2 regions of the Paenibacillus sp. Negev47 genome follow, and region 1 is predicted to be linked to the other one. Evidence: riboswitches for the same ligand, from Rfam matches in the RefSeq annotation. Region 1 holds a riboswitch; the other holds the start of a gene.
The links. A riboswitch is a leader RNA that binds a small molecule or an ion and turns the genes downstream of it on or off. The one in region 1 is predicted to bind FMN.
Positions count from the first base shown of each region.

Region 1 (15,547 bases):
AACTGATTGAAGATGGCGTAAGTATCGCTTATCAGGATATTCCGCATTTTCCGGTGTCCACAGTAGAAGGACATGAAGGTGAACTATTGGTCGGAACCATCAAAGGTCGTCCAGTCGTGATGATGAAAGGCCGCTTCCACATGTACGAAGGATATGGTCCCGAACTGACAGCCTTCCCGGTACGTGTCATGAAAGAACTGGGTGTAAGTAGCCTGCTTGTAACTAATGCTGCGGGCGGCGTGAATACGTCGTACGAAGCTGGAGACTTGATGCTGATCTCTGATCACTTGAATCTCACAGGCAAAAATCCACTGATCGGACCGAATGACGCTGCACTGGGTGTGCGTTTCCCGGATCTGTCGGAAGCCTACAGCCGCCGCTTGCGTGCACTGGCGAAGGATACGGCCGCATCACAAGGTTTTAACGTACGTGAAGGGGTATACGCAGGTATGCTTGGTCCGAACTACGAGACACCAGCAGAGATCAAAATGCTGCGTATATTAGGTGCAGACGCAGTGGGCATGTCCACTGTATCGGAAGTGATCGTGGCACGCCATGCAGGTCTGGAAGTGCTCGGTATTTCCTGTATCAGCAACATGGCAGCCGGAATTCTCGACCAGCCGCTGTCGCACGATGAGGTTATGGAAACGACTGAACGTGTGCGTGAGTCGTTCCTGGCGTTGGTATTGGCAGTTATTCCACAAATGTAAGCAAGATTTGAGTAGAGAAGGTTACCTCTTCGAATGAGAAATCATCGGGGGTAACCTTTTCTTGTTATGTTGAACGTACGGTTGCTCATGAGTTGAGTGCAGTGCGTTTTTTTGCTTTGAGCTCCTTTTCTACAAAAAGTTCGGGAAATCATAGGTAAGATGGAATAATTTACTGCAAACGCGCCGACAATGATTAGCAGTACATGCATGGAACATGCAGTAAGCAAGTCATTTGAGGAGGTAACCTAGTGAAAAAAAGAATAATGGCATCGTTCATGACCCTTTGTATCCTGCTGTCCCTTTTGGCATCAACGGCATTGGCTGAAGAAAAACCAAAGGCAGCTGGAGCCGCTGATTTGGCCCCGTCGGCGCTTTCTGCGATCTTAATGGATGCAGATACAGGAACCGTTATTTATGAGAAAAACAGTCATGATCAGCTGCCTCCGGCAAGCATTACGAAGATTATGACGATGTTGCTCACGATCGAAGCGATCGACACGGGCAAGTTGAAGCTGACGGACAAGGTAAGAACGAGCGAATACGCAGCATCCATGGGCGGTTCGCAGATCTTTCTGGAGCCCGGGGAAGAAATGACGGTCGATGATATGTTAAAAGGGATTGCAATGGCATCAGGCAATGATGCCTCGGTAGCGATGGCAGAGAAGATCGCCGGTTCGGAAGAAGCCTTTGTACAGCTGATGAATGAACGTGCGAAGGAGCTTGGCATGAAGGATACTCATTTTGCCAATTGTAACGGCCTTCCGGTCGATAATCATTATTCTTCCGCCCATGATATTGCCGTCATGAGCCGTGAACTACTGAAACATTCCGGGATTACGAAGTACACCGGTGCATATCAGGATTACCTTCGCAAAGATACGGAAAAGCCATTCTGGCTGGTGAACACGAACAAGCTGGTTCGTTTTTATGAAGGGGCAGATGGTTTGAAAACAGGTTACACGTCCGAAGCCAAGTTCTGTCTCTCCGCTACAGCGTCCAAGGATGGACTGCGTGTCGTTTCCGTGGTACTCGGTGAACCGAATACCAAAACACGGAACAGCGAGGTGTCTTCGATGTTTGACTATGCCTTTAGTCAATATACGATGAAGGCGCTATACAAGGCAGGGGATCTGCTGGGTAGTCTGAAAATTGAAAAAGGTGAAGTTGCCGAGTTGCCTCTGAATGCCACGCAAAATTATAGTGTGCTGATGCGTAAAGGAGCCAAATCCAATGACATCCGGCATGAATTGTTGGTCGCCAAAGAATTGAAAGCCCCGATCAAAGCTGGGCAAAGTATAGGTAAACTGGTGGTTTACCAGGGCAACGACGTCATTAAGGAATTCGACATTCAGGCTCCACAGGACGTGAATAAAGCTGGCTGGTGGAAGCTGTTTAAGCGGACGACGTCCAATCTGTTTGATTAAACGGCGAATTACGCGAGTTACACACATTCTTCGAACATATTTTGTAGTTAAATAGGGGTTTTCTTCTAGTTTTGTCGGGGGGCAGGAAAAGCCTTCGGAAACGTAGAAATCCTTGTTCAAGACAGGGAGGAGAGTGGGCAAACGTGAACTTGCATGTGGAAATGGAACACCATCGCGGGATTCTGATTGTACGATTATCCGGGGAGCTGGATCACCATACAGCTGACATGGTACGGATGCAAATGGATGAAGCTATCCAGCGGAAACAAAGCGAGCATCTGGTACTCAGCCTGAAAGATCTGCAATTTATGGACAGTTCGGGTCTGGGTGTCATTTTGGGAAGATACAAGCTCATTAAGAATAAAGGCGGCAAGATGGTAGTATGTGACGTCAATTCGCCGGTGTATCGTTTGCTGGAAATGTCGGGTTTGTTCAAGATTATGCCGATATACGAAAATGAGGGAACTGCTCTCTCAGGTCTGGAGGTCGTCTCATGAATGAAGGAACAGGGACAAATTTCATGAATCTGCAATTCGCGGCCAAGTCAGAGAATGAATCGTTTGCACGGGTAACCGTTGCTGCATTCATCTCCCAGCTTGATCCAACGATGGACGAGCTCAGTGACCTGAAGACGGTCATTTCGGAAGCCGTGACCAACAGCATCATCCACGGATACAACAATAACTCCGAGGGTGTTGTGTCCATCCAGGCCGAGATTCGGGAAGACATGATCACAATTATTGTGGAAGACCGCGGTGAAGGAATCGAAGATCTTGAACTGGCGAAGCAGCCGCTATATACGTCCAAACCCGAACTTGAGCGGTCGGGCATGGGCTTCACCATTATGGAAAACTTTATGGATGAATTCGAAGTCAGCAGTGAGCCCGGCAGAGGCACCTCCATCAAGATGAAGAAAAGGATTGAATCCAAGAAAGCATTGTATAATTAGGGGTTGGTGTTCTTATGGATGCTGAAGTGAAACCATCTTCACAGACCTATTTGGACGATGCCGAGGTCAAACGGCTGATTGCGCTCAGTCAGTCGGGTGACCATGTCTCACGGGATACGCTGGTGAACTGCAACATCAGACTCGTCTGGTCCGTCGTACAGCGTTTTATGAACAGGGGATATGATCCGGAAGATCTGTTCCAGATTGGTTGTATCGGTCTGCTCAAGTCAGTGGACAAATTCGATCTCAGTTATGACGTGAAGTTCTCGACCTATGCGGTGCCGATGATCATCGGAGAAATCCAGCGATTCCTGCGGGATGACGGTACCCTGAAGGTCAGTCGTTCACTCAAAGAGATGGCGAATAAAGTCCGCAAGAAAAGGGACGAACTGTCCAAACATCTGGATCGTCTACCAACGATCAAAGAAGTAGCCGCAGAGCTGGGGGTAACCCCGGAGGAAGTCGTATTTGCCCAGGAAGCAAACAAACCACCGACCTCAATCCATGAGACCGTATTTGAGAATGACGGCGATCCCATTACCTTAATGGATCAGATTGCCGACGAGTCTCAAGAACGTTGGTTTGACAAGCTGGCCCTGAACGAAGCCATCGGTGGTCTCAGCGAGCGGGAACGGTTAATCGTCTATCTTCGGTATTACCGGGATCAGACCCAGTCGGAGGTAGCCAGCAGACTGGGAATATCTCAGGTGCAGGTATCACGTCTGGAGAAAAAAATACTGCAATCCATCCGCGACCAGATCGCGCAGTAATTTCGTGGATTGCAACAACAATATTGGTGCTAATATACCAATATACGACAACTAACAACCTTCTATCGCGCTTTATGGCGAGGAAGGTTATTTGTTGTTGGCTGTGCATCCAAGGGATCATTACCCTTCAGATAACGATTTGTAGATAATTAGTTTTTCAGTCTCCTTAACAATCACCTGATCTATTGAATTTTCATTTTTGAAACGATAGATTTCTGTTCCCACTGGAAGTTGCGTAGACATTAGATTCTTAAATTCTCCCTCTTGTATATATTTGTTTTCAATTGTTCCTAACTTTTCACTTAATTGGTCAGTGTTTCTGGTTTCCTCTTCTCTTATATACACTCGATCTTTAAGTAAAAAGAAATCTGCAGATGGATCAGTTTGAATCAGCTCATTCGCTAAAATATCGCCAGTACTCATCATCTGGAGACTGGTTTCGGTAACAATTGCACCGTTGTTCTCAAATTTCAAAATAACCTCAAAAACTCATCTTTTAAATCCTCCCTGCCCACTCCCCAGCATATTTATTATAAACGTTTGGAAACGGGAGGACAATGGGTAGCGAAGGGATGGAATCGGTCAAAAGGAGCGAAGCGTGAGGGCTTGCCTAATGATACACAAGCAAGGCAGGCGGCAGATTAGACCTGAAGAAGCGAAGCGTTCGCCTTTGTCTCCAAATTTCTAACACTTAGAAATCAATCAAAAGAATTTGGAGACAACAGCGATCAGAAGGTTGGTCTGCCGTCGGAGTGTCTGCATGAATCCTCCCCCGAGCAACAGCGACCAATGACCGATCCATCCCGCAGCGCCCCACCGCCTCACGATCTTTTCCAACCAATTTGTAATAAATTTGCACATTCTTCAAATACTAACCTAAATTACGCAGTAAAGGAGTGCTATGGATGTCCCAGACACCCACTCCAATGGTCTACGTTCGTCTACGCAGCCGTATTCGCATCCAGAGGGGCAGAGCAGTCAAGCTTAGAGATATTGCACATGTGCTGACCACTTCTGAAGATCAGGAGGACAGGCTACTGGAGCTTGAACTGCTGCACCCTGGACCGGAGGACGGCAATCTGATACTCATAGATATATTGCAGATCATTCCCCGAATTCGGAACATCCTGCCGGAGGTAAGCGTGGAACTGATTGGATCAGGCCATACGCTTGTTGAAGTCATTGCGGGAAATGGTCAACCTTCCAAGTCCCTGTTCATATTGGTTTGGCTGCTGCTGTTCTTTGGATCGGCCTTAACCATTATGAATTTTCATGCCGATGTGAACATGCAGGAAGTACAGATTCGAATTGTGGAGATGCTTACTGGGCATCGGGACGAACATCCCTATCTGTTCCAAGTGGCGTATTCCATTGGCATTGGATTCGGAATGGCGGTATTTTTCAATCATTTGTTCAAGAAGAAGTGGAATGAGGAGCCTACCCCGCTGGAAGTAGAGATGTTCCTTTACCAGCAAAATGTGGATAAATATGTGGTGATTGAAGAAAGCGAACGGATGCATGAGCAGGAACGCGGGGAGATGAATGCGGATGAGCGTTCTTAATGGAGCAATCAGCATTGTGCTGGGTATTGCAGGGGGGATTGCCGTAGGAAGCGGCGTAATTGCGCTCATTCTGGTGCTCGATATGATTCCCAGATTGGCTCAACTTACGCAATCGTATGACAAGACCCACTGGTACGAAGGGGCGCTAATTGGTGGTTCACTGCTCGGGACTGTGGCGGACTTCTGGCACTGGAAAATGCATGGGGTACTGCTGCTAAGCCCGGTGGTTGGTCTATTCTGTGGCGTGTTTATCGGTCTGCTGGCTGCGGCGCTCACTGAGGTGCTTAATGTATTGCCCGTATTAGCCAAACGGCTGGGCATGAAACCTTATTTGTTTGGATTACTGCTCGCCATGATTTTAGGCAAAATGACAGGTTCTCTGTTTGATTTTTTTATATATCAGCGGTAGATCGGGGCCATAGGAGGATGGAAAATGGATGAACGTTCGGATCATACAGGCCAGGAAAATAGTGAAGGTATAACGGAAGAGAGGCCACACAAGTCTGCTTACAAGATTCAGAAGGAAGAAGAGAAGAGAGCGTACAATAAGAAAAAACAGAATGAGATGTCTGACAGCATTGAGGAATCGGTGCGGTATTGGCAGGAAAACGATGACATCTCCCCTCGCATGAATGACAATAAATATACACTGCAACAGGTACTCGGGCTGGGTGAATCCTTTGATGTTAATATGAGGGAAATGGTTCTGGGTGGCAAACACGTTGGCTTGCTGATGATCACCGGTTTCGCGAAAGATGAGATATTGCTTGAAGTATTAAAAAGACTGACCTATCTTACCCCTGAAGATGTGTCAGGTCATGCACTCAAATCCTATTTCGAATGTTACATTCCCCATATTCAGGTGGAAAGAGTGGACAAGATGAGTGCCGTCATCAACAAGGTTCTTACCGGCATGAGTGCGATGTTCGTTGAAGGGGATCGTTCGGTCTTAATTATGGATACCCGGAGTTATCCGGTACGTTCACCCGAAGAGCCTTCATTGGAAAGGGTCGTCCGAGGTTCCAGAGACGGTTTTACCGAAACACTCCTGACCAACGTAACCTTGGTGCGCCGCAGAATACGCGACCCAGGACTGAAGTTTGAGATCATGCAGGTGGGCCGGAGAACACAAACCGATGTCTGCGTGGTGTACATTGATGATATTGTGGATAAAGTACAAGTGGATTCGGTCCGTGAGAAAATACAGCGAGTGGATATCGATGGTATTCCCGCTGCCGATAAACAGCTGGAGGAAGCGATTATCAACAAGGGATGGAATCCGTTCCCGCTCGTACGTTATTCGGAACGACCGGATGTGACAGCTTCCCATTTGCTGGAAGGGCGAGTTGTGGTTTTCGTAGATACTTCCCCCAGTGTAATGATTCTGCCGACGACCTTCTTCGACCTGTGTGAGCATGCGGAGGAGAACAGACAGACGGCTTTGATGGGAACGTACTTACGTTGGGTGCGTTTTGCAGGGATTCTCATATCGCTGTTTTTGCTACCGCTGTGGCTTCTTATGGTCATTGACCCTTCGATTAAACCGATGGGACTCGACTTCATTGGTCCACAGGAAAATGTAAAGCTTCCACTAATTCTACAGTTTCTTCTGATCGAGCTTGGCGTCGATTTATTACGGATGGCAGCGGTTCATACGCCTACACCTCTGGCATCGGCCATGGGCTTAATCGCAGCCATTCTAGTCGGGGATATCGCGGTGAAAACGGGATACTTTGTCAATGAGGTTGTACTCTATATGGCCATCGCAGCCATCGGTATGTTTGCCACGCCGAGTTACGAGCTGGGACTCGCCAACAGGCTGGTCAGGCTGGTCCTGCTAATCGCTGTAGCGATATTTAAGGTTCCGGGATTGGTCGTGGGCAGTACACTGCTCATATTGGCGCTCACCGTTCACCGGTCGTACAATTCTTCATATCTCTGGCCTTTTATACCGTTTAATGCAAAGGCCTTGGGCAACTTTTTATTCCGGCTTCCATTGCTGCAAAATAAAAAACGTCCATCATTCAACAAAACACGTGACAACACCAAAATGTCCGATGATCCCGACGGCGAACTGCGAAAAAGTAAAAAACACAAATGATCTGCCGAAAAATCCATTCATCTCGCTGCCTAATTTGGTATACTGGTGTAAAATCATTGGAATAGCAACTGTTCCAGTATATAAAAAGTGAGGAATGCAGATTATGTATTTACATGGTACAAGTAAAATAAATGCGCAGGGACATCTGGAAATTGGCGGAGTCGATGCAACAGATCTGAAAGAACAATTTGGAACTCCCCTGTACGTGGTGGACGAGCAATTGGTTCGTGAGCGTTGCAGAGAATACATGGAAGCATTCCGTGCTTCCGGACTGGGCTTCCAGGTTGCTTACGCAAGTAAAGCTTTCTGTGTAATGGCGATGTGTGCCCTTGCAGCTGAAGAAGGACTTTCCCTGGATGTCGTATCTGACGGTGAACTGTTCACAGCACTTCAAGCAGGATTCCCTGCTGAGCGCATCCACTTCCACGGTAACAACAAAACGCTGGAAGAGATCGAAATGGCTCTTGATGCAGAGATCGGATGCTTTGTTGTCGATAACTTCAATGAATTACATCTGTTACAGGCTGTAGCAGCTGACAAAAATCGTAAAGTAAACATTTTGCTTCGTGTGACGCCTGGTGTTGAGGCACACACGCATGAATATATTTCTACAGGTCAAACGGATTCGAAATTTGGATTCGATATCGGGAATGGTACAGCATTTGAAGCGATTGAACTGGCTTCCAAGCAATCCAACCTGGTTCTGTTGGGTGTTCATTCCCACATCGGTTCCCAGATCTTTGAAGTTGAAGGCTTCCAGATGGCTGTTCAACGTGTTGCTGAATTTGCAGCAAGCGTATATGAGCGTCTTAACGTTGCTTTCAAAGTAGTTAACCTTGGTGGTGGATTCGGAATTCGTTATATCGATGGAGATACGCCACTTGAAGTTGCACAATACGTGAAGGCTATTACAGATGCCGTTAAAAATCATTTTGCTCAAATCGGCTATGCCGTGCCTGAGATCTGGGTTGAACCAGGCCGCAGCATCGTGGGTGAAGCGGGAACAACGCTGTATACCGTTGGAACAAGCAAAGACATCCCAGGTGTGCGTAAATACGTTGCCGTTGATGGGGGGATGACCGATAACCCACGTCCTGCTTTGTATGAATCCAAGTATGAAGCTGTGCTTGCGAATCGTGCGAATGAGGCTGCTCAGGAAACGGTATCTGTTGCGGGTAAATGCTGCGAGAGTGGTGATATGCTGATCTGGGATCTGGACTTGCCAAAAGTCGAAAGCGGCGATCTGCTTGCTGTAGCTTGTACAGGTGCATATAACTACTCCATGGCAAGCAACTACAACCGGATTCGTCGTCCGGCCGTTGTATTTGTCAAAGACGGTCAAGGAGATGTAGTGGTACGCCGTGAGACGTATCAGGATATCATCCAGAATGACCTGGTACCTGCGCGTATTGGCAAACAGCCAGTTACTCGCTAATTCGTCAAAGATAATGCGTTTTTGCATTATTCAAATTACATGGATTCCACAGTTGAAGCAGATGAAAAGGGAACTTCCTTTTTCGTCTGCTTTTTGTGTACTCGGACTAAATAATGAAAAAAGTTGCCGTTTTTTTTGCGATCCAGACATTTTCGGTGTACACTAAGAAAAGTGCTATAATGCTTGGCCCAGGGTCATGCATTTTGGCACCATTAACGATGGTCAATACGAAAGGAGTCATTTACATATGGCGAAACAAGCGAAAATTAAATTGGCAAACGGCGGAGAAGTTCTTATCGATCTGTTCGATCAAGAAGCTCCAAACACAGTAGCAAACTTTGAGAAACTGGCTAACTCCGGCTTCTACAATGGTCTTACATTCCACCGCGTTATCCCGGGCTTTGTAGCCCAAGGCGGATGCCCTAATGGTTCCGGTGCAGGTGGCCCAGGTTACACAATCAACTGTGAAATCAACCCGAACAAACATGAGCGCGGAACACTCGCTATGGCACATGCTGGCCGTAACACAGGTGGAAGCCAGTTCTACATCTGCTACCAACCGCAACCACATTTGGATGGACAACATACTGTATTTGGTAAAGTAACAAAAGGTATGGAGTTCGTGGACGCTTTAGAAGGTAAAGACAAAATGGAAACTGTTGAAGTTGTAGAAGCTTAATTCCTTCAGCTTAACTGGATCCAAACATGAAGTGCTTCTTTTATAGAAGCACTTTTTTTATTTTTCATATGTTACGTGTTACGTATTGAAATCGATGAAGAAAGGATGAATGAAACCTTGGATATCGTTACTCAGCTAAGCTTGTTAAAACAAATTTATAGTGAGCGCATGTTGTGGGACGAAGAACTGCAGGCATCGCGACATGTCGTACCGGATAGTGTATCCGTACAGGATCGAGAAGCGCTTGAGGCAGCCGGGCATGAACCGAATCGATTTGTGCGTCCGCAACATGATGAAACGATCACTGAACTGAAAAAAGTTGCGAATCAATGGACGATAAATGATGCAGCGCAGGCCTTTATATCCTCTTTGTGGTCAGCACCCATGATCTGGCGCTCGCTGCTTACGGGCAAGCTTATTGCAAGCAGTATGCCAGATCATGAACACACGCCGTATCCATCTTCGAGCACTTGTAAGATCTGCGGATTAAGCGTAGATCAAGCAACCGACACGACGTTGCAATGGTATTGGCGGATGACCAATGGAACCCCTTTGGACGGTGATCCCTTTGGACAAATGCTAGCACTTCGAGAGCTGGCTGCCGCACAGGAGCTTCCAATCCCAAATGAATACGACCGCTGGACATTCCGTGCGGTGTTAACGGTTCTTCGCGAATTACCTCCCAAAACACGCTACAGCAAGGCAGCAATAGCGCTCAAAAAGGAACGTCTTTTGCCTACACAAAAGGAATATGCCTATCGTGACTTGCTCGAGACGTTAGCTCTGATTGGGATACTGGATACACCGGAACATCCCGGAATGATAACTCAATTTACTTCTTACATACAGCGTGACGAGCGTCCCAATGTGCGGGTTGAAGTACAGGCGCCTTTGGCGTCGTGGCACTCATCTATCGGAATTAATGAGAACAACCTGAACAAGATATTCCATGGTTTTGATTCGAGTAGTATATCTCTTGAAGAGAAGCCTGAAGAGAGCCCACCTGTAAAGGACACGATCTTAGGAGCATTGGAGAAGAAGAGAAGTGTTCGGGGAAAAGTACCAAAGGCATCTCCTGATGCAGGTACCGGGGAGGTACAATCTGGAGATGTGTATGCTGTGCGGGTCCGGGAAGGTGTATGGGTGACCGTATACTGTCATGAAGTCAGAGACAAGCGGGTCATCGTCGAATATCTGGATGGTGTGTTTCATGAGATGCCGGGAAAAGCAGATTTGCATGAGACATTTCGACCGAGAACGAATGGACGCTGGAAGTGCTCGGCTATTGCGATCGATTCCACAAGTTGGGTCAGAAGAGTGGCAAGAGAGTTCCCGCTTCCGACTTCGACCCTGCAAGAACCTGACCGCATTCCATTTCATAATGCCAAAGAATTAAAGCAAATGGCGAGCTGGTGTTTTCCCGAATTGTAGAATGAGATGGTGGATATGAAATACTTCCAAGCAAAAACCGTGCCTCCTTGAGAGGAAGCGGTTTTTTGTTGTTTCTTGACTTATTAAAAGTTAGTATGTGACAAAAAGGAACAAAAAACAATTGATTTTTTGGCATTAAAGTGCTAACATCCAATTAATAACGAAAGCAATCCTTCAGGGCAGGGTGCGATTCCCTACCGGCGGTGATGCAGGAAGTGTAAGGACACATGTCCAGCACTTGATGCAAAGTCCGTGACCTGTCTGCCTGTGGCAGATGGCTGATCTGGTGTAATTCCAGAACCGACAGTATAGTCTGGATGGGAGAAGGAGAGGTGCAGACCTAACAGGTCTGCACTCAGCAGGAGTATTGCTGCACAGTCACTATTCGTGATGTATTGCACTGTGCAGGGAAGATCCGGTTACGCCGGACAGTTCCATACATGTGCCACACTATAGAAGCTCTTTACCTGTGATTGATGTTCATTAAGGTATGTGTCTATTTTCACTTGCCCGAAATGAAGTTTTGGGCAAAGTGTTGGCGTGCTGTATCCATTTCACTCCTGCTGTTGACATTTGTCTCTCATCATCCCCATCGAACTGATTGTTCGACGGGGATTTTTTTCATAATCAAGACTTTAGACCGCGGGGTGAACGGATTTGGAAATGATCAATGATGAATTTTATATGGCACTGGCACTTGATATGGCGGAACGAGCACAAGGACAGACGGGAATTAATCCGGTCGTTGGATGTGTAGTTGTGAAAGAAGGGCGTATTGTAGGCCTGGGAAGTCATTTGAAACGTGGAACCGGTCATGCAGAGGTGCATGCATTGAACATGGCAGGCAGCGACGCAGAAGGCAGTACGGTATACGTTACACTTGAGCCCTGTAGTCATTATGGCAAGACGCCACCTTGCAGTGAACGCCTGATTCACGAAAAGGTGAAACGTGTCGTGGTATGTTGTGAAGATCCAAATCCGCAAGTATCCGGCAGGGGCATTAGCATGCTCCGTCAACAAGGCATTGAAGTTGAAGTTGGCGTATTGCGTGAGCGTGGAAGACGGATGAATGAAAAATTCATTAAATTTATTACAACAGGCCTACCTTTCGTGACGCTCAAGACAGCTACAACTTTGGATGGAAAGATTGCTACACGTAGCGGAGACAGCAAGTGGATCTCTAATGAGCCCGCTCGTGAGATTGTGCATGCCCTTCGTCATCGTCACCAGGGAATTATGGTTGGCGTAGACACAGTGATTGCCGATAATCCGGAGCTTACAACCCGTTTGCAAGTGGAAGGCATCAGTCCGGTACGCATTGTGGTGGACTCCAAGCTACGTCTTCCTTTAGGTGCCAAGATGGTTAAGGATGGTCTAGCCCCAACATGGGTACTGACAACAGACGAAGCCAGTCCTGAAGCTGCTGAGCGTTTGGAAGCCTATGGTGTCGAAATTATACGCTGTGGTCCTGGACCACGTGTGGATCTGTTAAGCGGACTTAGCAAGCTGGGTGAGCGGGAGATTGGTTCAATTTTGCTTGAAGGTGGAGGCACCCTGAATGGAGCCATGCTGGAGGCAAGGTTGGTCGATCGACTGCTTATGTTCATCGCTCCAAAGATTGTAGGCGGTTATGATACACCTGGAAGTTTCCGCTTTGAGGGTGTGGAACGCATGAATCAGGCGATTCAATTGAATCAGCTGGAGATCGAACAAGTTGGGGATAATATCAGCATTGGCGGTATTCCGGTATGGCCTGAATAAATAAATGGATCTTAAAGTAGTAAGTTAGGGTCCTTAGAAATGATCGAGGGAGGCGGCAGCATGTTTACCGGTTTGGTGGAAGAAGTCGGTCAGATTCGGCGTATTGGTCGGAAAGGCGAAGCGATGGTCCTGAATATCGGAGCTTCCGCCATCATGGACGATCTGAAGATTGGCGATAGTGTAGCAGTGAACGGAGTGTGCTTAACTGCAACAACGCTGGAAGGTGGAGGTTTTACCGCCGATGTAATGCCTGAAACGTTTCGACATACCAATCTCAGTCAGTTGCAATCTGGCAGTAAAGTCAATCTGGAGCGAGCCATGCAATCAGGTGGCCGTTTTGGCGGACATATCGTTCAGGGCCATGTCGATGGTACTGGAGTGATTGGCAGTATAACACGTGATCAGAACGCGATTGTGTTTGAGATCAAACCTGATGATCATCAGTTGTTCAAATATCTGATTCCTAAGGGGTCCGTTACATTGGACGGCATTAGCTTGACTGTTGTTCATACGTCGCAGAGTGCATTCACTGTTTCCATTATCCCGCACACCATTGGTGAGACTGTACTAAATGTCAAAAAGACAGGGGATACCATCAATATCGAATGCGATATTTTAGGCAAATATGTGGATCATCTGCTTCAGTATGGAAGAGGACATCAGGAGACAGGTGCTGGCAAGCCGCGTAGTATCAGTGAAGATTTTCTTGCCAATCACGGTTTTGCATAACATCTACACAAGAACATAGAGAAAAGAAATACACTGGAGGTGGACCAATGTCAGAACAATCCATTCTGGACACGGTAGAAGAAGCCATATACGATCTCATGCGTGGTAAACCCGTCATTGTTGTGGATGATGAAGATCGGGAGAATGAAGGCGATTTTATCGCTTTGGCCGAAAAGGCAACACCTGAAGTGATTAATTTCATGATCACTGAAGGCAGAGGTCTGGTCTGTGTTCCGATTACACAACAACGTGCGGACGAACTCAACCTGAAACCCATGGTTCAACAAAATACAGATTTCCATGGAACGGCCTTCACCGTCTCTGTGGACCACAAAGATACTACAACAGGTATCTCGGCACATGAACGTTCCATCACCGTGAAGGGGCTGATTGATCCTGAAGCGAAAGCTGGGGACTTCCGCAAGCCTGGTCACATGTTCCCTTTGATTGCAAAAGATGGTGGTGTGCTGCGCCGTGCCGGACATACGGAAGCAGCTGTAGACCTCGCTATCATGTGTGGTTCCTACCCTGCAGGCGTAATCTGTGAAGTAATCAAGGAAGATGGTACGATGGCCAGACTTCCGGATCTGCAGGAGATTGCCCGCAAGCATGATCTGAAGCTGATCAGTATTCAAGACATGATTCGTTACCGTCACGAAAAAGAGCAGCTGGTTCAACGTGAAGTGGCTGTGCGTATGCCAACAGACTTTGGCGAGTTCCAAGCGGTGGCTTATACGAACGCTGTGGACAACAAGGAGCATGTGGCTCTGGTCAAAGGTGAGATTGATGGTTCGAAACCTGTACTGGTGCGTGTGCACTCTGAATGTTTGACAGGCGATGTATTTCATTCCCATCGTTGTGATTGTGGTCCCCAGTTTGATGCGGCACTCAAACAGATTCACGAGGAAGGCAACGGTGTACTGCTCTATATGAGACAGGAAGGTCGAGGGATTGGCCTGATCAACAAACTCAAAGCTTACAAGCTCCAAGAAGAAGGTCTGGACACCGTGGATGCAAACCTGAAGCTGGGCTTTGCTGCCGACTTGCGTGATTACGGGATTGGCGCTCAAATTCTGAAAGACCTTGGGGTTCGTCAGATCAGACTGCTGACCAACAATCCTCGCAAGATCAAAGGTCTGGAAGGATATGGACTTGAAGTGGTGGAGCGGGTTGCGATTCAGATGCAAGAGAACGAGGACAATACCGTCTATCTTCATACGAAACAAGCCAAGTTGGGTCATATGCTCAAGTTCGATGATATCGAGCAGAACGAAGAGTAAATGTATTTTAAATGAATAACTTTTGATATGTAATTTATGGAAGTCGTTACTAAGAGACATCCGGTGCTTACATTAATATACCGTTAGGGAGATGACTTGAATGCCACAATTTTTTGAAGGACATTTAGTATCAGAAGGATTAAGATATGGAGTTGTTGTTGGACGTTTCAACGAATTCATCACGAGCAAATTGCTTAGCGGAGCGCTCGATGCATTCAAACGTCACGGCGTGAAGGATGAGGAAGTGGATGTAGCCTGGGTCCCAGGTGCGTTCGAAATCCCTTTAATAGCGCAGAAAATGGCGGAGAGTGGCAAGTATGATGCGGTGATTACGCTGGGAACTGTCATTCGTGGATCAACTACACATTACGATTATGTATGTAACGAGATGGCTAAAGGGGTAGCGGCAATTAACCTGAAAACAGGCGTGCCTACAATCTTCGGTCTGGTTACAACAGAAAATATTGAACAAGCGATTGAGCGTGCCGGAACCAAGGCGGGTAACAAAGGTTGGGATGCAGCTACGGCGGCAATTGAGATGGCAAACTTGACGAAACAGCTAAAATAGTGCTTATTTAATAGTAGTGCCCTGCTTTGCGCAGACGAAAACGGGAGACCGGATTCGGACGGCTTAGCAGGGTTTTGTATTTTTCTGGCGGGAGGATTCGTCTAGTGACGGTAGTTACATACAAACTGGAGACTTTTGAAGGGCCTTT
Region 1 is NZ_CM177754.1:2,262,889-2,278,435, forward strand. Features, by position in the region: gene AC4G47_RS10395 (purine-nucleoside phosphorylase) at 1-710, shown strand, start outside; gene AC4G47_RS10400 (D-alanyl-D-alanine carboxypeptidase family protein) at 986-2,134, shown strand; gene spoIIAA (anti-sigma F factor antagonist) at 2,278-2,631, shown strand; gene spoIIAB (anti-sigma F factor) at 2,628-3,083, shown strand; gene sigF (RNA polymerase sporulation sigma factor SigF) at 3,098-3,853, shown strand; gene AC4G47_RS10420 (hypothetical protein) at 3,974-4,327, opposite strand; gene AC4G47_RS10425 (stage V sporulation protein AA) at 4,759-5,415, shown strand; gene AC4G47_RS10430 (stage V sporulation protein AB) at 5,396-5,824, shown strand; gene AC4G47_RS10435 (spore germination protein) at 5,849-7,516, shown strand; gene lysA (diaminopimelate decarboxylase) at 7,620-8,951, shown strand; gene AC4G47_RS10445 (peptidylprolyl isomerase) at 9,199-9,630, shown strand; gene AC4G47_RS10450 (hypothetical protein) at 9,748-11,061, shown strand; FMN riboswitch at 11,228-11,394, shown strand; gene ribD (bifunctional diaminohydroxyphosphoribosylaminopyrimidine deaminase/5-amino-6-(5-phosphoribosylamino)uracil reductase RibD) at 11,719-12,822, shown strand; gene ribE (riboflavin synthase) at 12,883-13,551, shown strand; gene AC4G47_RS10465 (bifunctional 3,4-dihydroxy-2-butanone-4-phosphate synthase/GTP cyclohydrolase II) at 13,599-14,831, shown strand; gene ribH (6,7-dimethyl-8-ribityllumazine synthase) at 14,932-15,399, shown strand; gene AC4G47_RS10475 (segregation and condensation protein A) at 15,504-15,547, shown strand, end outside.

Region 2 (15,547 bases), 440 kb from region 1:
GGGCAAGGAACTTTCCAATATGTTCAGCATCCTCAACCTTTGGCACCTGCACCTAAGCTTCCCCCAGCGCCGCCGTATATTTTTGATACCCCACCTGAGGTTCTAAGAAAAGGAAGTTCAGCGGATGTACCGCCGTATATGCCATAAGAAATGGATTAAAAGTGGATAAGGGGAAACAGAATATATTCTGTTTCCCTATTCATTAACAAAATGCGTGATTCTAGATCATGCACTTCCATTTGTTTTTGAGGTAAGAGCCAATACCCAGAGATTGTTAACTGAATGTTTACATAAAATTAGGAAGGTAACAGAAACTAGAATAGTAAGTTAATTGAGAATGGAGGACAAGCATGTTTTTTTATCGTGAAGACCTTATCAATATGATCGTACCAGACAAGCCTGATCCCGCGGCAGCAAAAGTATTGCAAGAGACGCTTGGCGGCCAATTTGGCGAAATGCGGACGATGATGCAATTCTTCTTTCAAAGCAGTAATTTTCGGGGGAATGCTACGCAGTATAGAGACCTGATCCGTGGTGTATTTATTGAGGAATTAAGCCATATTGAACTGGTGCAACAAACCATTAATCAGTTATTAACGGGGGCCGGTGCAGAAGGCGCAGGAGATGCAGGGGTTGACGGTGCTCCATTGGATGAAGCGATTAAACATGCCAACCCGCATCATTACATCATGGGTGCTCAGAGCTCACTGCCTGTTGATGCTGCAGGTAATCCATGGCTTGGGAATTATGTGTACGATCATGGGAATCTGGTAAGCAACTTACTTGATAATATTGTGTTGGAGTCGACGGGTGTGTTGCAAAAATCAAGAATATATGAAATGAGTACCAACAAAGCATTCCGTGAAACGCTGGGTTTCCTGATTGTTCGTGATAATGCGCATCAAAATGCATTTGCCAAAGCACTGGAGACCCTGGGCGTGAATTGGGGCAAAATATTCCCGATTCCCAACTATGATATTAATAAATATCCGGAATGCCGAAAATATGTAGATATGGGCTTCCACAATGCGCAGTTTAATTTCCGTCTAGACAATACGCGTATCGCTGAGATTTTCAGTGGTCAAACGCCAAGTCGTAATGGTGGGGAACTGCAGGTAATCGATCCCCCACAAGGATATCCACTCCCTTATATGCCTGAACTTCCTAATGAGCATAGTCCAGGGATACATGATCTTAATGCATAGAGAATGAACAAGCGAACCAAAAAGAGACACTTGTGGTCTCTTTTTTTGCAATGAACACAAAAAAGGAACCCAATGCTGGGTTCCTTTATATGTTACATGAAGATATGTTATTGCGGGCGTTGTTGATTCGAATACGTACCAAAAGATTGACCATTCGTTGAGATATTAGGAGTGTTATATGGCTGCTCCAAAAAAGATACGTGTTGTGAAGATGAGTTTGCAAGTTGTTGTGCAAGACTGGAGATCTGTTGTAATTGCTGGATGGCGGTTTGATGTCCTTGCAGGGCGGTCTGAATCATATGTGCAGCTTGTTGCTCACGTTGTGCCAATTGCTCCAGTTGTTGAGCGTTGCTTTGTTCTTGTCTAAGTAGTTGTTGGTATTGCATCGAAGCCTGTTGTGTTTGTTGCGTAAGTTGTTGAGCCAACTGCGTAATTTGCTGCGATTGAGAGAACTGATTCATATGTGAAACCTCCTATGTGTTTTGATGTACTTGTGTATTATGCAATGAGGTCCCAAGAAATATTCAACACATCCAGTTTAAGTCAAATAAGGATTAATTTATGAACATGATTCGCTGTGAATTGGGAAGGCTACCTTTAGTGGCCTAAAATGATACAGAAAAGGAATGACAACATGAGCAAAGCATCGACTAACGCTACAGAAGAAAAGAAATTAAAATGGTGGCAACTAAGTCTGCTAGGTGTAGCAGGAACAATTGGTACAGGATATTTTCTGGGTTCCAGTCTTGCTATCTCGATTGGTGGTCCAGCTGTGCTGTTGGCCTATATCTTGGCGGCCTTGGGTACATATGTAGTTTTTGATGCGCTCGCGAGAATGACAGCAGACCATCCGGAACAAGGGTCCTTCCGTTCGTATGCTAAGAAGGCCTTTGGAAGTTGGGCAGGCTTTGCCAGCGGATGGGTCTATTGGTTTTCGGAGTTGCTAATTATGGGAAGTCAGCTTACCGCGTTGTCCATTTTCTCAAGGTTCTGGTTTCCGGCTGTACCGCTCTGGATCTTTGCTGCAGGATTCGGAATTGTGGGTCTTTGTATTGTATTCTTCGGTAGTAAAGGATTTGACCGGGTTGAAAATGTACTGGCTATCATTAAAATTGCAGCCATCATCATGTTTTTGGTGCTTGCCATCGCTCTTCTCGCAGGATGGATTGGGGGAACCAAGTATGAACATAAAGTACCGTTGGATATGGCAGCGATTTTTCCAAAAGGTGGCATCGGATTGTGGTCTGCGTTTCTTTTTGCGTTCTATGCCTATGGAGGTATTGAAGTGCTTGGTATTATGTCATATCGGCTTCAAAAACCGGAGGACGCTCCAAAGGCAGGAAAAGTCATGCTCATTGCCCTATCCACAGTGTATGTTGTATCCATTGGACTGGCGTTGATCATGGTTCCTTTGAATGCATTCAATCCCAAGGAGAGTCCATTTGTACTGGCGCTCAGTAGTGACCACCTTGCTTTTATCCCACATTTGTTCAATGGGGTGCTGATTGTAGCCGGATTTTCAACGATGACAGCTTCCCTCTATGCGGTGACGTCTATGATTATTACCCTCGCTCAGGAGGGAGACGCCCCGCAGTTATTTTCTCGAAAGTGGAAAACGAAGTATCCGTTATTTGCATTGTCCCTTATTGGTTGTGGGTTAGTTGGTACGATCATCATGTCTCTCTTACTCCCAGGCAAAGTATATGAATACATCACGACTGCAGCTGGACTGATGCTTCTGTACAACTGGTCGTTTATTTTATTATCCTCCGGTAAACTGTTGAAATCAGGCAAGTTCGATGTGATCAAACGCTGGATCGGCTTGTTGTTAATCGCTACTGCAGTCACAGGAACGCTTTTTCATGCACTCAGCAGACCAGGGTTCTATATTAGCTTATTGCTTGTCTCTCTCATTGCCATTAGTGACGTCATTCTACAAAGGATTCGAAAGAAGAAGCCTGCGACCCAAACATCATCAAACGCCGAGAAGGGTGAAAATGAAGGAAATGAGCAGTGTTCTACGGGTATAAGCAGTTATCACATCACGGGTATTCGGCTACGAAAAAAAAACAAACTCAAATAAAGAAGAGAAATTGTATGGCTTTATATCCAAAGTAACAGCCAAAACCGACTAAAGACAATCCGGAAATGAGAGCAATTCCCTTAAGCACATTAGTAGTGAGATATTTACGAAAAAAACTCGCGGCAGTCGCCATGAATAGATCCCACAGAAGTACGCCAAAGATGATAGCTCCACTATAAATCAACAATTGATCCATAGGGGAGTCATTTACAGCCTTCGCCAGAACAGAGCCGTAAATTCCTAGCCAGAACATGATGGAAAGGGGATTAAATAGAGACATCAGGAATCCTTGAAGAAATGACTTGGCAAGCTCCGAATCATTACCTCTCATTTGAGAAGGGGCAAGGGTTCCTGCATTTTTAATACTTTCCACACCCGTATAGATCAGTACAAAACAACCAAACATCCAGAGGAATACCCTTACAAATGGAAGTTCAAGCAGATGTACAATGCCGAAATACACCAGCAGCATGTAAATGATATCAGCTGCGATGGCTCCTAGTCCAACAAACCAGGCAGGCATAAACCCACCTCGAATACCCTTGTCCAATTGCGCAGCATTGATCGGTCCAATAGGGGCCGAAAGTGATAGACCCAGGATAACATATCCAAACAGTATATAAATAAGATTGTCCTCCTTCCCATACTGTAACAGCATATTCTTCAAAGTGCTTTTGTAGGACATGATTATTGAGGGCAGTGTATACTTTGTGCACGATTGATCCATATTAGTCGGAAAAGAGGGGGTGATTGTGTGCTTATACGTTGGATAAAGGAAGTATTTACATCACAAAAGAAAGGAGAAACATTCAATAAACGAACACAACATTCACAAAGTCTGGATATTTCGCTAGAAGAGAAACTTAACAGTATTATCAAGGCATTTGAGTATAGTCCTGATTTTGTAGTTCGTGAGTTTCCTATGTTAGAGGGGAAGGGCATTGCCTTGGCTGTATGTTACATGGAAGGGTTAACAGATTCTACGCTGTTGGTTGAACTTATGGACAATATCATTCAATGGATGAATACGAATCCCCTTCCGGGAGATCAACCGGGAGATGTGTTAGTGAAAAGAAACTTACCCTCAGGTAATATCCGAAATATAGATTCGTCGCAACTTATCTATGAGGCTTTGTTAACAGGCCACGTCGTTATACTTATTGAGGATATAAAGAGTGTTCTGGCAGTATCGGTCGCCGGAGGAGCCAGAAGATCTGTGGAGGAACCCACGTCCCAAACGGTGGTCAGAGGGCCAAAGGAAGGATTCACAGAGGAGCTTACGACCAACATTACCCTTGTTCGACGAAAAATACGGACTCCTGATTTAAAATTCCAGATGCATACCATTGGAGAGTACACCCAGACAGTAGTTGCACTGGCTTACATCCAGGGTATTGCCAAGCCACAAGTTATTGAAGAAGTTACCAAACGGCTTAATGCCATCAACACAGATAGTATACTCGAGAGTGGTTACATAGAAGAATTTGTTCAGGATGCACCGCTTACACCTTTTCCGACCATGATCAACACGGAGCGCCCAGATACGGTTGCCGGTAGTCTATTGGATGGTCAAGTAGCCATTATGGTAGATGGTACTCCATTTGCGTTGATTGCACCTGTGACTTTTTTTAATTTCTTTCAAACGCCCGAGGATTATTATCAGCGTTATGATATCTCTACCTTTCTGCGGATTATACGGTTAATCTGTTTCCTCGTATCTCTGCTGCTACCTTCGACTTTCATAGCACTAACCACATTTCAGCAGGAGATGATACCGACCACGTTATTGGTCACCCTGGCCGCACAACGGGAAGGAGTCCCTTTTCCGGCATTACTTGAAGCCCTGCTTATGGAAATTACGTTCGAGGTCATTCGTGAAGCTGGAGTGCGAATGCCGCGAGCCATTGGACCTGCAATCTCCATTGTTGGTGCATTGGTAATTGGACAAGCTGCGGTAGAGGCGGGGCTGGTCTCAGGCGCGATGGTCATTGTGGTTTCCTTTACAGCAATAGCGAATTTTGCTATACCCTATTTCAGTATGGCTACAGCAGTAAGGCTATTGCGTTTCCCGTTTATGTTACTGGCAGGTACGCTAGGGTTATACGGTATATTGGCCGGAGCAGTGCCATTGCTTGCGCACCTGGTATCGTTGAAGTCATTCGGCGTTGACTACCTGATGCCATACAGTCCGTTTTTCAAGTCAAATATGAAAGATCTGTGGTTGAGAGTACCATGGTGGGCTATGAAGACGAGACCTGATGAGAAGACGAATATGAATAAGACGAGACAAGCCCCTCATCAATACCCGTCAGGATCGAATAACACTGTAGACCGTATTAATGAAGCTGAGAACGAATAAGGAGCGATTTATATGATTCGCTTGCAGTCCATATTAATATTACTCATGGTCGGACTGATCACTGCTGGTTGTGGAAATCACACAGAATTAAATGATCTGGGCATCACAACGGCAACAGGATTTGATCGAAAAAATGGAAAGTGGATCATTACCTATCAGATTATTGTACCGCCAGCGAGCAGTTCAATTGGATCGTCGTCTGGTGGATCTCAAGCGCCCGTGAACACATTTTCATCAGAAGGCAAAACGATTCGGGAAGCTGTTGCCCAAAGCAGCGTCGAGAATCCCAAAAGATTATATTTTGCACATACCAATGTCATTCTGATTGGTGAAGAAGCGGCAAGATACGGGATTGCGGAGATCATGGATCACTATTATCGAAATATTGGTTCTCGGGAATCTGCCAAGCTTATTATTGCAGATGGTCAGGCAAGAGAGTACCTCGAAAAATTGATTCCTCCAGAGAAACAGCCGGGGCGTGCTTTATCCGAGATTTTGGAACGGAATAAAGAAAAAGGGTCGTATTATACCGTGATGAACATCCATGAGGTTGGTCTGAAGATCACTTCAGACAGTGGATCCGCCGGAATTCCTGGTGTTACAGCAGATACACAGGGCAATAACAAACAGAATTCAATTGATATTTTTAAGGAGACATCCATACCCGGGAATTTAAGACTTCAAGGATTAAGTGTATTTCTCAAAGACAAAAAGATCGGGGTCCTGAACCAAAAAGAAAGTATGGGTATCGCCTGGCTAACAGACAGGGTGAACTGGACCAACTTGACCTATACGGACGCAAAGGGCGAGGTGAACTCTTTTCTTGTGCGCAAAGCAAAAGTTAAGGTCGTTCCTGTGAAAAAGGGGCTTCATTATGCTGTTCAGGTAGATGCAAAGGTGGACGCTGAGCTGGATGAGAGTACATACGGAGAGGACATAGTTAGTACACATACCATTCATGAATTGCAGCGACAGGCTGAACAAGTCATCCAAGCACAGATATTGAATGGATGGAGAGGGAACCAGCGGCTTCATGTCGATCTGTTAGGGATCGCGAACAAAATACATCAAAGACATCCCAAAGAGTGGAAAAATCTAAAAGACAACTGGTCTAGTGAATTGGCACAGATGGATATTAACATAAACGTAAACGTAACTCTGGAACGAGTAGGTCTGCTTCAAGATTCTTTCAGCAAGTTGCTTGGCGAACAGAAAGACTAACACCAAGGAGAGGTTCAATCATGAAATTAGCTAGGGAGCTTCGCGTATCCGAATTGGCTGTTTGTCTTTCCTTATTTGAAGTTGGCAGTACAACCTTGTTTCTGATAGGTGGAGATGCCAAACAGGATGCATGGTTAGCCATGCTCGCCGGGGCTGCTGGTGGCTTGGTGTTACTACTCCTTCATCTGGCTATTCATCATCAGGAACCTGAATTGGATTTGTTTCTTCTGTGTCGCCGCTATATGGGAAAAGTACTAGGGACAATCGTAAGCCTTTCATTTGTAGGTTATTTTGCTTATGAAGCTTCACGAAATTTACGTGACATCAGTGAAGTCACTGAATTGACCTTACTGAACAGAACGTCCATGTGGATTATAAGCATGATCACCATTGTCGTCGTATCCAACACTGTACGATATGGATATCGTGTACTGTTTCTCATGTGTATGATTCTGTTTCCGCTCATGGCGCTGGGCTATGCATTAATCAGTTTCTTAATTCCCACTACAGGTCTTTTTCACCCAGAACTAGTCTTGCCCGTGTTGGAGAATGGCTGGAAGCCGATTTTCCAAGCTGCTTTTCCGGAGATCGTATCCTTTCCATTCGGGCAGGTTGTCTTGTTCCTGGTCTTTTATCCCTATGCCCGCAAAGGCAGGAATCTTAATAGAGTGGTGATTATCACCTATACTCTAACGGCTCTCGCTTTAACATTTATTAATCAACTTATCATTTTTGTCTTGGGTCCTCAGATTGCTATCTATAGTACGCTCCCGCTTTTGGAGACAGTACAATTGATCGGTTTGACTGAAGTGTTTGAACGGATGGATGCCTTGTTCACTTTACTACTGTTCCTCGGATTGGGGATTAAAATGGCTGCATTTTTCCATGGAGCCGTGATTGGACTCGAAAGAGTAACGGGAGCGAGCTATAGGAAATGGGTGTTTCCAGTAGGGGTTGTTCTATATGGGTTGTCTTTTTTATCACCGACATTTACAGAACATATTGAGATAGGGCGAGGATTCACGTTGAAATATACTTCTCCTGTATTTCAGATCTTTTTACCCACACTACTTTTGGTTGTCATCCTTCTGAGAAAGAAAGGGATGCAGAAAAGCGAAAAAAACTAGCAGAAATTACGAATGCCATACGCTCTGGAATTAAAAAAGACTCAGTCGTAAACTGAGTCTTTTTAGGGTTTAACCATTAGTTATCATCCAACAATTTTAATGCCGTGTCTGATTTCTCCAAATCGTGTTCAACTTGCTCTTCGATACTATAGGGATGATACATCTCATTCTTGATCATATAGTCTGCGATCTTTTGGTGGGTTTCGATTGCAGTATCCAATTGAGCCTTAAGGACTTTCCGAACTCGGGGGGTTGCAGTTTCGGTAAGAGCTATCGCATAGGTACGTACGGCTGACTTGGCAGAGAGAAGCATATCGGTAGCAATGGCCATATCATCCATGGGAGCAATGGCTTTAACGAGCATCTCTTTCGTTTTGGTCGTAGTCATAAGAGCAACCTCCTTATTTTAATAGGGATTTTAATTCTGCAATGGATTTGGAATAGTTTTCCAAATCTTCTTCAATTAAGGATTTCAGTTTGTCGTCTTTTATCAGTTCCAGCATCGTTACAGCTTTGGTGGCACACGAAGTTTTGAGGGTTAGCAGTTCATGTACTTCGAGTTTCTCATGTAATGCAAGTTCCTTAGTTGCCATCATTAAGCACCTCCAAGAATTGATTATTCTTTATGTTAGTACCCTGATATAAAACATATAAACGGAATTTGTTTAAAATATTTTAAAAATTAGAAATTAATGTTTTATTTATCTGTTGATTTTATATCCAGGTCATGGTGAAGTTCTGTGGCAGGGATGACGGGCTCATGTATCTGTCCCTTTGGAACAGGATTGGAGATATATACATAGTCTCCGGTTCCATCAGGTGCACTTCCTGTAGCCCATAAACCTTCGGCGGATTCAGTTCCCTCGGAGAGATTCCAGAATTCATAGGCCTGCGGCTGAGATTCTTGCTCGGCTTCAGGAGGGAAAGAAGCTGGAACAACGACTCCGTTCTTTTCCTCCAGTTCCTGAATAGCTGCCATCCATTGATACTGGTGATAACGGTCACGTGCCAACATTTTACGGAAAGTAGCCCGTACGCCTTCATCTGTTGTCATATGGTACAGTCTTGCTACCTGAAGGCGACCCTGACTCTCGGCATGCAGATTAGAACGCATGTCTGCAAGCAAGTTACCACTTGCCACGATATAAGAACCATTCCACGGAACACCGTTTGAGTTGGTTGGTAAGCCACCAAGACCGCTGACGAGTAGATGTTGCGGATTGATACCGCCCATAATTGCAGCTGTCACAGGATCCTCAGCGGCTTGTTGTTGTGCCTCAGGAGAAGCACCATCCAGCAACTGGCTGATCAATGAGCAGAGCATCTCGACATGTCCAATTTCTTCAGTGCCAATATCCATGAGCATATCTTTATATTTCTCTTCACCTCGACAATTGAATCCCTGAAAAAGGTACTGCATCATGACTGTCATTTCGCCAAATTGTCCTCCCAACACTTCTTGAACCTGACGTGCAAGCATGGGATCGGGACGTTCTACTTTGACTTCAAATTGCAACTCTTTCTGATGTCGAAACATGTGATTCCCTCCAATAAAGATGTTTTAAATTTCTGAATGAATTCAAAATTTTATTAACCTGATCATTGGAAATTAAACAGTAAAATAACAAAAAAGACAAAAAGGAGATAGGGAGCTTCTCCTGTTTTGTCTCATAAGTTCACTGCGACATATTCTTAGCTATCGCCAGATAATATCTACTCTGAATCCGGTCTTTTGACTTGAAGAGGTGGGGGAATGAGCCATCCTTTTTCTTTGTTCATTTGAAGAATTCTGACGCCTAAAGCCATTTTGGTTACATGATATTTGGCGAACAGAGCACCAATATCTTCTCGGATGGATTGACCAATTGTTTGGCTCGCAGCAACCAGACCCATGGATGTATCAGCAGCCACTTTTGCAGCAATTTCGGGATCTGTGAATCTTGCGCCGGCCGGGATATCCTCCAACTCTACATGTGGTCTTTCCGGTAGGGTAGGTGCAGGGGCAATACCATTTTCAGTCAATAGTGTATCGCATTCTTTAATTTCGAGTTTGGCCTGGTCCAGCAGGTCTTCCAAGATTTTCTTCAAATCTTTATCTCCTGCATGACTCATATAAGCTTGATAGCAAGACACAGTGCCTTTGGCCATTGTGGAGCATTGCCATACACTGAAGATTTCACCATAGTGCATCGGCTCGTTCTTGGGGTTGCCACTTAGAATACCCATGATTTGATTTCCCTCCAGTAGGTTAATGTATCACCAACTTATGATCGCCTGTATTCTATAAAATTATGCACTGAACAGGGAGCGGAGGATGCCATAGTTATTAACATCATTTTTATTATGTAAACTAAAGATGGTTTAAACTATTTTATCTTGTTATTCAAAAAAGAAAACCAGCAGAACAGGTCTGCTGGTGGGAGTGCAACATGTATTTTTAGACTGGAAAAAGTGGGTTACCATTCATCCCGATCCATAATTCTGACTTTTCAAGTCGTCCAGCCAGATGTAACAACCAATCTTCGCGTCCCTTGGTTGCCATCACCTGAACGCCCATTGGCAAGCCTTCAGGTGTCATATGCAGAGGTACACTTATCGCAGGCTGGCCTGTCAAATTCGCGAGCTGGGTGAACGGAGTATACGTAAGACTTGGCTCAAACATCTCATAGATGAGCTGCTGCTGCTGGGTCTTGTCCAGTTCGCTGATCCGCATCAGGTTACGGATCTGTTCATCATGAGGTGTCAATTCTCCGATCTTGGGCGCAGCAAATGCATTAACAGGTGTGACATAGAAGTCATAGCGCTCAAACAAGGTGGACATCTGCGCTGCAGCTACATCCCATTCTGCCAGACTATGCACAAATTCCGCAGCGGACACTTTTTTGCCGGCTTCAGCCAGAACCCAGGATTCAATCTCCATATCATCTGAGGTCAGAATTCGTCCCATGGAACGTTCCATGGAAGAGATCATTGCAGCCATCTCGCCACTGTTCATCATATAATAGTTCTCCATTAACCGGACCCCATTAACTGGACTCAGCTTTTCTTCAACATGATGACCTTGATCTTCCAACCAGCGAACGAGTTTATATACTGCTTCTTTGGCTTCTGTGCTGACGGGTGTACCTACAGGTGAATCTGTTGTGTACGCAATTTTCAGTTTGCGTTGATGAGGATAGCTCATATCTGCCAAGTAACTGCCTGGGAATAGTGGTGCATGAAACGCAGCTTCAGGCTGAATGACTTGCAAAGTATCGAGCAGGGCGGCACTGTCCCGAACCGAGCGGGATAGGGCAAAATCAATGGATGCGCCTTGCCATTGACGACCAACTCCAGGCCCCACAGGTGTCCTTCCGCGCGTTGGTTTCAAACCAAACAAGCCGCTGAAGGAAGCGGGAATACGAATCGAACCGCCTCCATCACTGGCTCCGGCAAGTGGGACAATCCCTGAAGCTACTGCTGCGGCAGCGCCGCCACTTGAACCACCTGGAGAGTGATTGATATTCCATGGATTGCGAGTTGGACCATGAAGACGGGGCTCGGTAATATTTTTCAAACCAAATTCTGGCGTATTGGTATGTCCTATGATGATAAAGCCTGCATCACGCAGTCGAGAGACAAAATTGGAACTGCGCAATGCACGATGCTCGCTGAACAGGCGTGAGCCAGAGGTCAGAAATTCATCTTCCAAGGATTGGGAAATATCTTTCAAAAGCAGGGGAACACCGGCAAAAGGTTGTTCTCCAGGGCGAACCAAGCCCGCTTCTTGCCGCGCACGAGCTTCATATGTACGAATAACCGCATTAAGCTGCGGATTTACTTCTTCAAGGCGTGCAAATGCCGCTTCCAGCAATTCAACCGGAGATACTTCCCGGGATCGGATCAGTTCAGCCAACCCTACGGCATCGTAGGAGGTATATGAGAATGAAGACATTATGATCGTTCCTCTCTGAATATAGTTCATCTGTTGTTCCATATGTCATCGTACCACTGGAATAGATAAAAGACAAAAATGATCGAGTACCGAGTAATGAGGAGAAAAAAAGCACTGCACATCGAATTCGATGTGCAGTGCTTTCATGTTTAAAATTCGATCCTTTGATAAACCTTAGATAAAACATCCACTTACTCTGTACGAAGCTTCGGTGCCGCATCGGACGCAGTTGACGATCGTTCCTGCTGTTTGGAAATGGCGAAGAGGGCAACCCAGATCAAAATAAACCCAAGCAGCTGCTCCCATGTAATCAGCGTACGGAAAGCAATCCAGTTCACCAACACACCTGCCATCGGGAAGCTCAGTTCCGCGAGAGTTGCGACAGAAGCTTTGGTCGACGACAGACCTTTGTAATATAACAAAAGACTGAGCAATCCTGGTAACAATGCCTGACCAAGAATGTTGAGGATGACAGCAGTCTGTTCACTCGTTCCGGACGGAAACGTCCATACCGCACCTTCGTTCCACGTCATAAAGATCAGGAGCGGGAGAGCAACGACGAAGCGAAGGGAAGTAACGGTCTCGTAACGCGCCTGTCCCAGCATCAATCGGCCCATAACGGTTGAACCTCCCCATAAGGCAGCAGCCCCAAGGGATAACAGGCTACCTGCATGAATCCAGTTGTCCCAGTTACCTAGTGGCATTGTGAAGCCGAATGTAAGCAAATATGTTCCGACAAGTGCAATGAAGAACAGTCCGCCGAAGCGACGAGGCAATGTCTCTTTCAATAACAGCTTAGCCAGAACGATAGCGAAGAGTGGCTGCATTTTTTGCAATAACAGTACCGTGTTGGGATCGTTATGTGTAAGTGCCATGGTGAACAATACCGTTGCGAGTGCTGAACCACCCCATGAGATAAAGATCACGGCAATCCAGTGGCGAGCGCGCAAGTTCTTCAGATCAGCCCGGAATTTCCATAGCACGGGAATGGCTATAAGACTGACGATGATATGCTCCACCAGTACAATCTGCGTGGATGTCATTGTATTAAGCAAAATAATGCGGAAGAGTGGATCCACACCCCAGAGGGCGGCGCCGAGAACAACAAGCCAGAATCCGGTATTACTTCGTTCCTTGCGGTAAACCGTTGATGCTGCTGATGTCTTTTCCATATTCAGGACTCCTTCGTCAGAACACGGAATCTTCAGTTGGCAAAATCGACAAAAGCCCCCGTTTTGGTATATACCAAATAAACGGGGGCTCATCCAAGGACATGCGTCAGGAAAGAGGCCTTCCCGTGAACGGCATGTCAATGTGTTGATCTTCTCTCATCCGGACTGTACCGTCGGCCTTGGATTCACACCAAGTCAGTCGCTATATGTCCTTCGTTAAGAACAAATAGCGAGTCGCGGGCTGGTTCCGAAGAACATCACCGCCGGTTGGGAATTGCACCCTACCCCGAAGATCCTATTCAATTATATAGTGTGTTGAACAAGCTGTAACATTAATAAGTTCATCTTATTCCTGTAAGCGCTAGCAGTTCAAGCATTTTTTCAGAAAATGATATTCCAGTTTCCTTGCTGTCTGCGAAGAAGCACGATCTGACCTGCGTGATACGCATCATGGAGTACCCAGCGAGCTAGTTCGTGTGCCCATTTCTCTTCAGAATCCATATAAGCTGCTTCCAGATCTGACTCCTGTAGCGCCGCCAATTGATCTCGCAACTGTTGAGCTAACCGAGTTGTACCCTGTTGCAGTGTATTCCATCCATCTGCGTCCGTTGCATCTCCAGAATTCCCAAACGTGTATTCATTGGAGTCTACAGCGGGAAGGGTGGGTTCTTTACCTTGCATGCGACATAATAAGCGATGGTTGTAATAATACATATGGTTAACCAACTGCCAGATGCTTAATCCTCCTGAAGGCGGAACCCAGGCTGCTTGTTCTGCTGTAAGACCTTCCAGGGATTTTGACAAAGGCACAATCCAATTGCATTGATCCCAAGTGTCATCCTTTTGAATAAGTAACACATCTAATGCTGTAGTTTTCGTCATTCATTTATTCCTCCTTGAGTGCTATTGTGGTGTAACTAGCTAAAATTACTTATTGAGGTTACACTTAATATAACACATCAAGAAATGAATGTAACTATCTTTATTGATCTAAGAAGGTTACATGAAACGGAGGCACATATGAACAGACTATGGACCGATTTTGTAAACAGTGATTATCACGATTGGCGTGGGGGAGATCGATCGGAGGACAGGCTCGGGAAGGCAGACTGGCAACGAGACTTTCTGGATCGATGGAAGCTGCAAGCTCCTGTACCCGCATCCTCTGAAGATGAATTGGAGATCAGAAATTTCAGGGATGAATTGCTGACCCTGGGAGCCCGTGTCTCTACTGGAGTATCATTAACAGATGGGGAGAAACAATGGTTGAACTCTGTTATGGAAGCAGGAACTATAAGAAGAAGATTGACCTCAATGAATCAGGAATTGCAAATTCAACTTGTTCCGGCAGAAGTTCATTGGCATCAGGTTATGGCTGAGGTAGCTGCTGACTTTGCAATGACTTTGGTGGAGGGAGGAGCGGGCAGAATTCGTATCTGTGATAATTCGGATTGCCGCTGGATGTTTTATGATGATACCCGAAGCAGAACACAGAAGTATTGTGATGATAAGATGTGCGGGAACTTGATGAAGGTCAGAAGATTTCGAGCGAAACGAAAAACCCAAAATTGAAAAATATTAACAATAACTATATCATGTATATATACTAGCGAAACAATAGTCATAAGCCGGACGGATTCGTAAGCAGGATATGATCGTCTTTCAAACCAAATATGATGGGAGATGTGTCTTGTGCGGACAAGTTATCTGTTGAAAAATGGCTGTGTGTTGTCGATGGATGCTCGAATTGGACAGTATAAAAGGGCGGACGTCCTGATCCAGGATTCACTGATCACGGCGGTCCAACCCGACCTTGATATTCCGGATGCGGAGGTCATGGATGCTTCATCCATGATTATTATGCCTGGGCTGGTGGACACGCATCGGCATGTGTGGGAATCACTTGTCAAAACAGCGGGAACCAACTGGTCCTTGCCAGTCTATTTGCAAAATCTCTATTATGGTGCGATGGGAAGCAAGCTCCGTCCAGAAGATAGTTATATTGCCAACCTGCTCGGTTCCTTGGAAGCGCTTAATGCAGGAGTGACGACAGTGTTGGATTGGAGCATGCCGTATTCTCCCGAGCACACGGATGAACTGATTCGTGGACTTCGGGATGCTGGGATTCGGGCGGTATTTGCTCATGGAGTACCTGGTGAGACGAACTACTGGAATAGGGATAGCCAACTCACGTATTCGAATGATGTGCGAAGAGTCAAAGAACGGTATTTTTCATCACGGGATCAATTGCTTACCTATGGACTTGCGATTCGTGGTCCAGAGTTCAGTCATTGGGATACAACAGTGAAAGAGATCGAGCTGGCTCAAGAACTGGATGCAATCTGTTCCATGCATGCCGGATTTGGCAGTTGGGGATCGGTGGATCGTTCCATTAGTCACTTGTATGAAGCGGGGCTGTTAAGTCCACGAGTGAATATCGTTCATG
Region 2 is NZ_CM177754.1:2,706,532-2,722,078, forward strand. Features, by position in the region: gene AC4G47_RS12470 (manganese catalase) at 1-147, shown strand, start outside; gene AC4G47_RS12475 (manganese catalase family protein) at 351-1,205, shown strand; gene AC4G47_RS12480 (AMP-dependent synthetase and ligase) at 1,313-1,666, opposite strand; gene AC4G47_RS12485 (amino acid permease) at 1,840-3,288, shown strand; gene AC4G47_RS12490 (LysE family transporter) at 3,281-3,913, opposite strand; gene AC4G47_RS12495 (spore germination protein) at 4,043-5,647, shown strand; gene AC4G47_RS12500 (Ger(x)C family spore germination protein) at 5,660-6,868, shown strand; gene AC4G47_RS12505 (GerAB/ArcD/ProY family transporter) at 6,889-7,995, shown strand; gene AC4G47_RS12510 (spore coat protein) at 8,072-8,383, opposite strand; gene AC4G47_RS12515 (spore coat protein) at 8,397-8,591, opposite strand; gene AC4G47_RS12520 (manganese catalase) at 8,693-9,532, opposite strand; gene AC4G47_RS12525 (DUF3231 family protein) at 9,709-10,221, opposite strand; gene AC4G47_RS12530 (amidase) at 10,433-11,929, opposite strand; gene AC4G47_RS12535 (DMT family transporter) at 12,121-13,101, opposite strand; FMN riboswitch at 13,246-13,399, opposite strand; gene AC4G47_RS12540 (DinB family protein) at 13,483-13,983, opposite strand; gene AC4G47_RS12545 (CGNR zinc finger domain-containing protein) at 14,122-14,673, shown strand; gene AC4G47_RS12550 (amidohydrolase family protein) at 14,785-15,547, shown strand, end outside.
Region 2: linked by a shared signal. The riboswitch ahead of AC4G47_RS12535 (DMT family transporter) and the one ahead of ribD (bifunctional diaminohydroxyphosphoribosylaminopyrimidine deaminase/5-amino-6-(5-phosphoribosylamino)uracil reductase RibD) in region 1 are both predicted to bind FMN.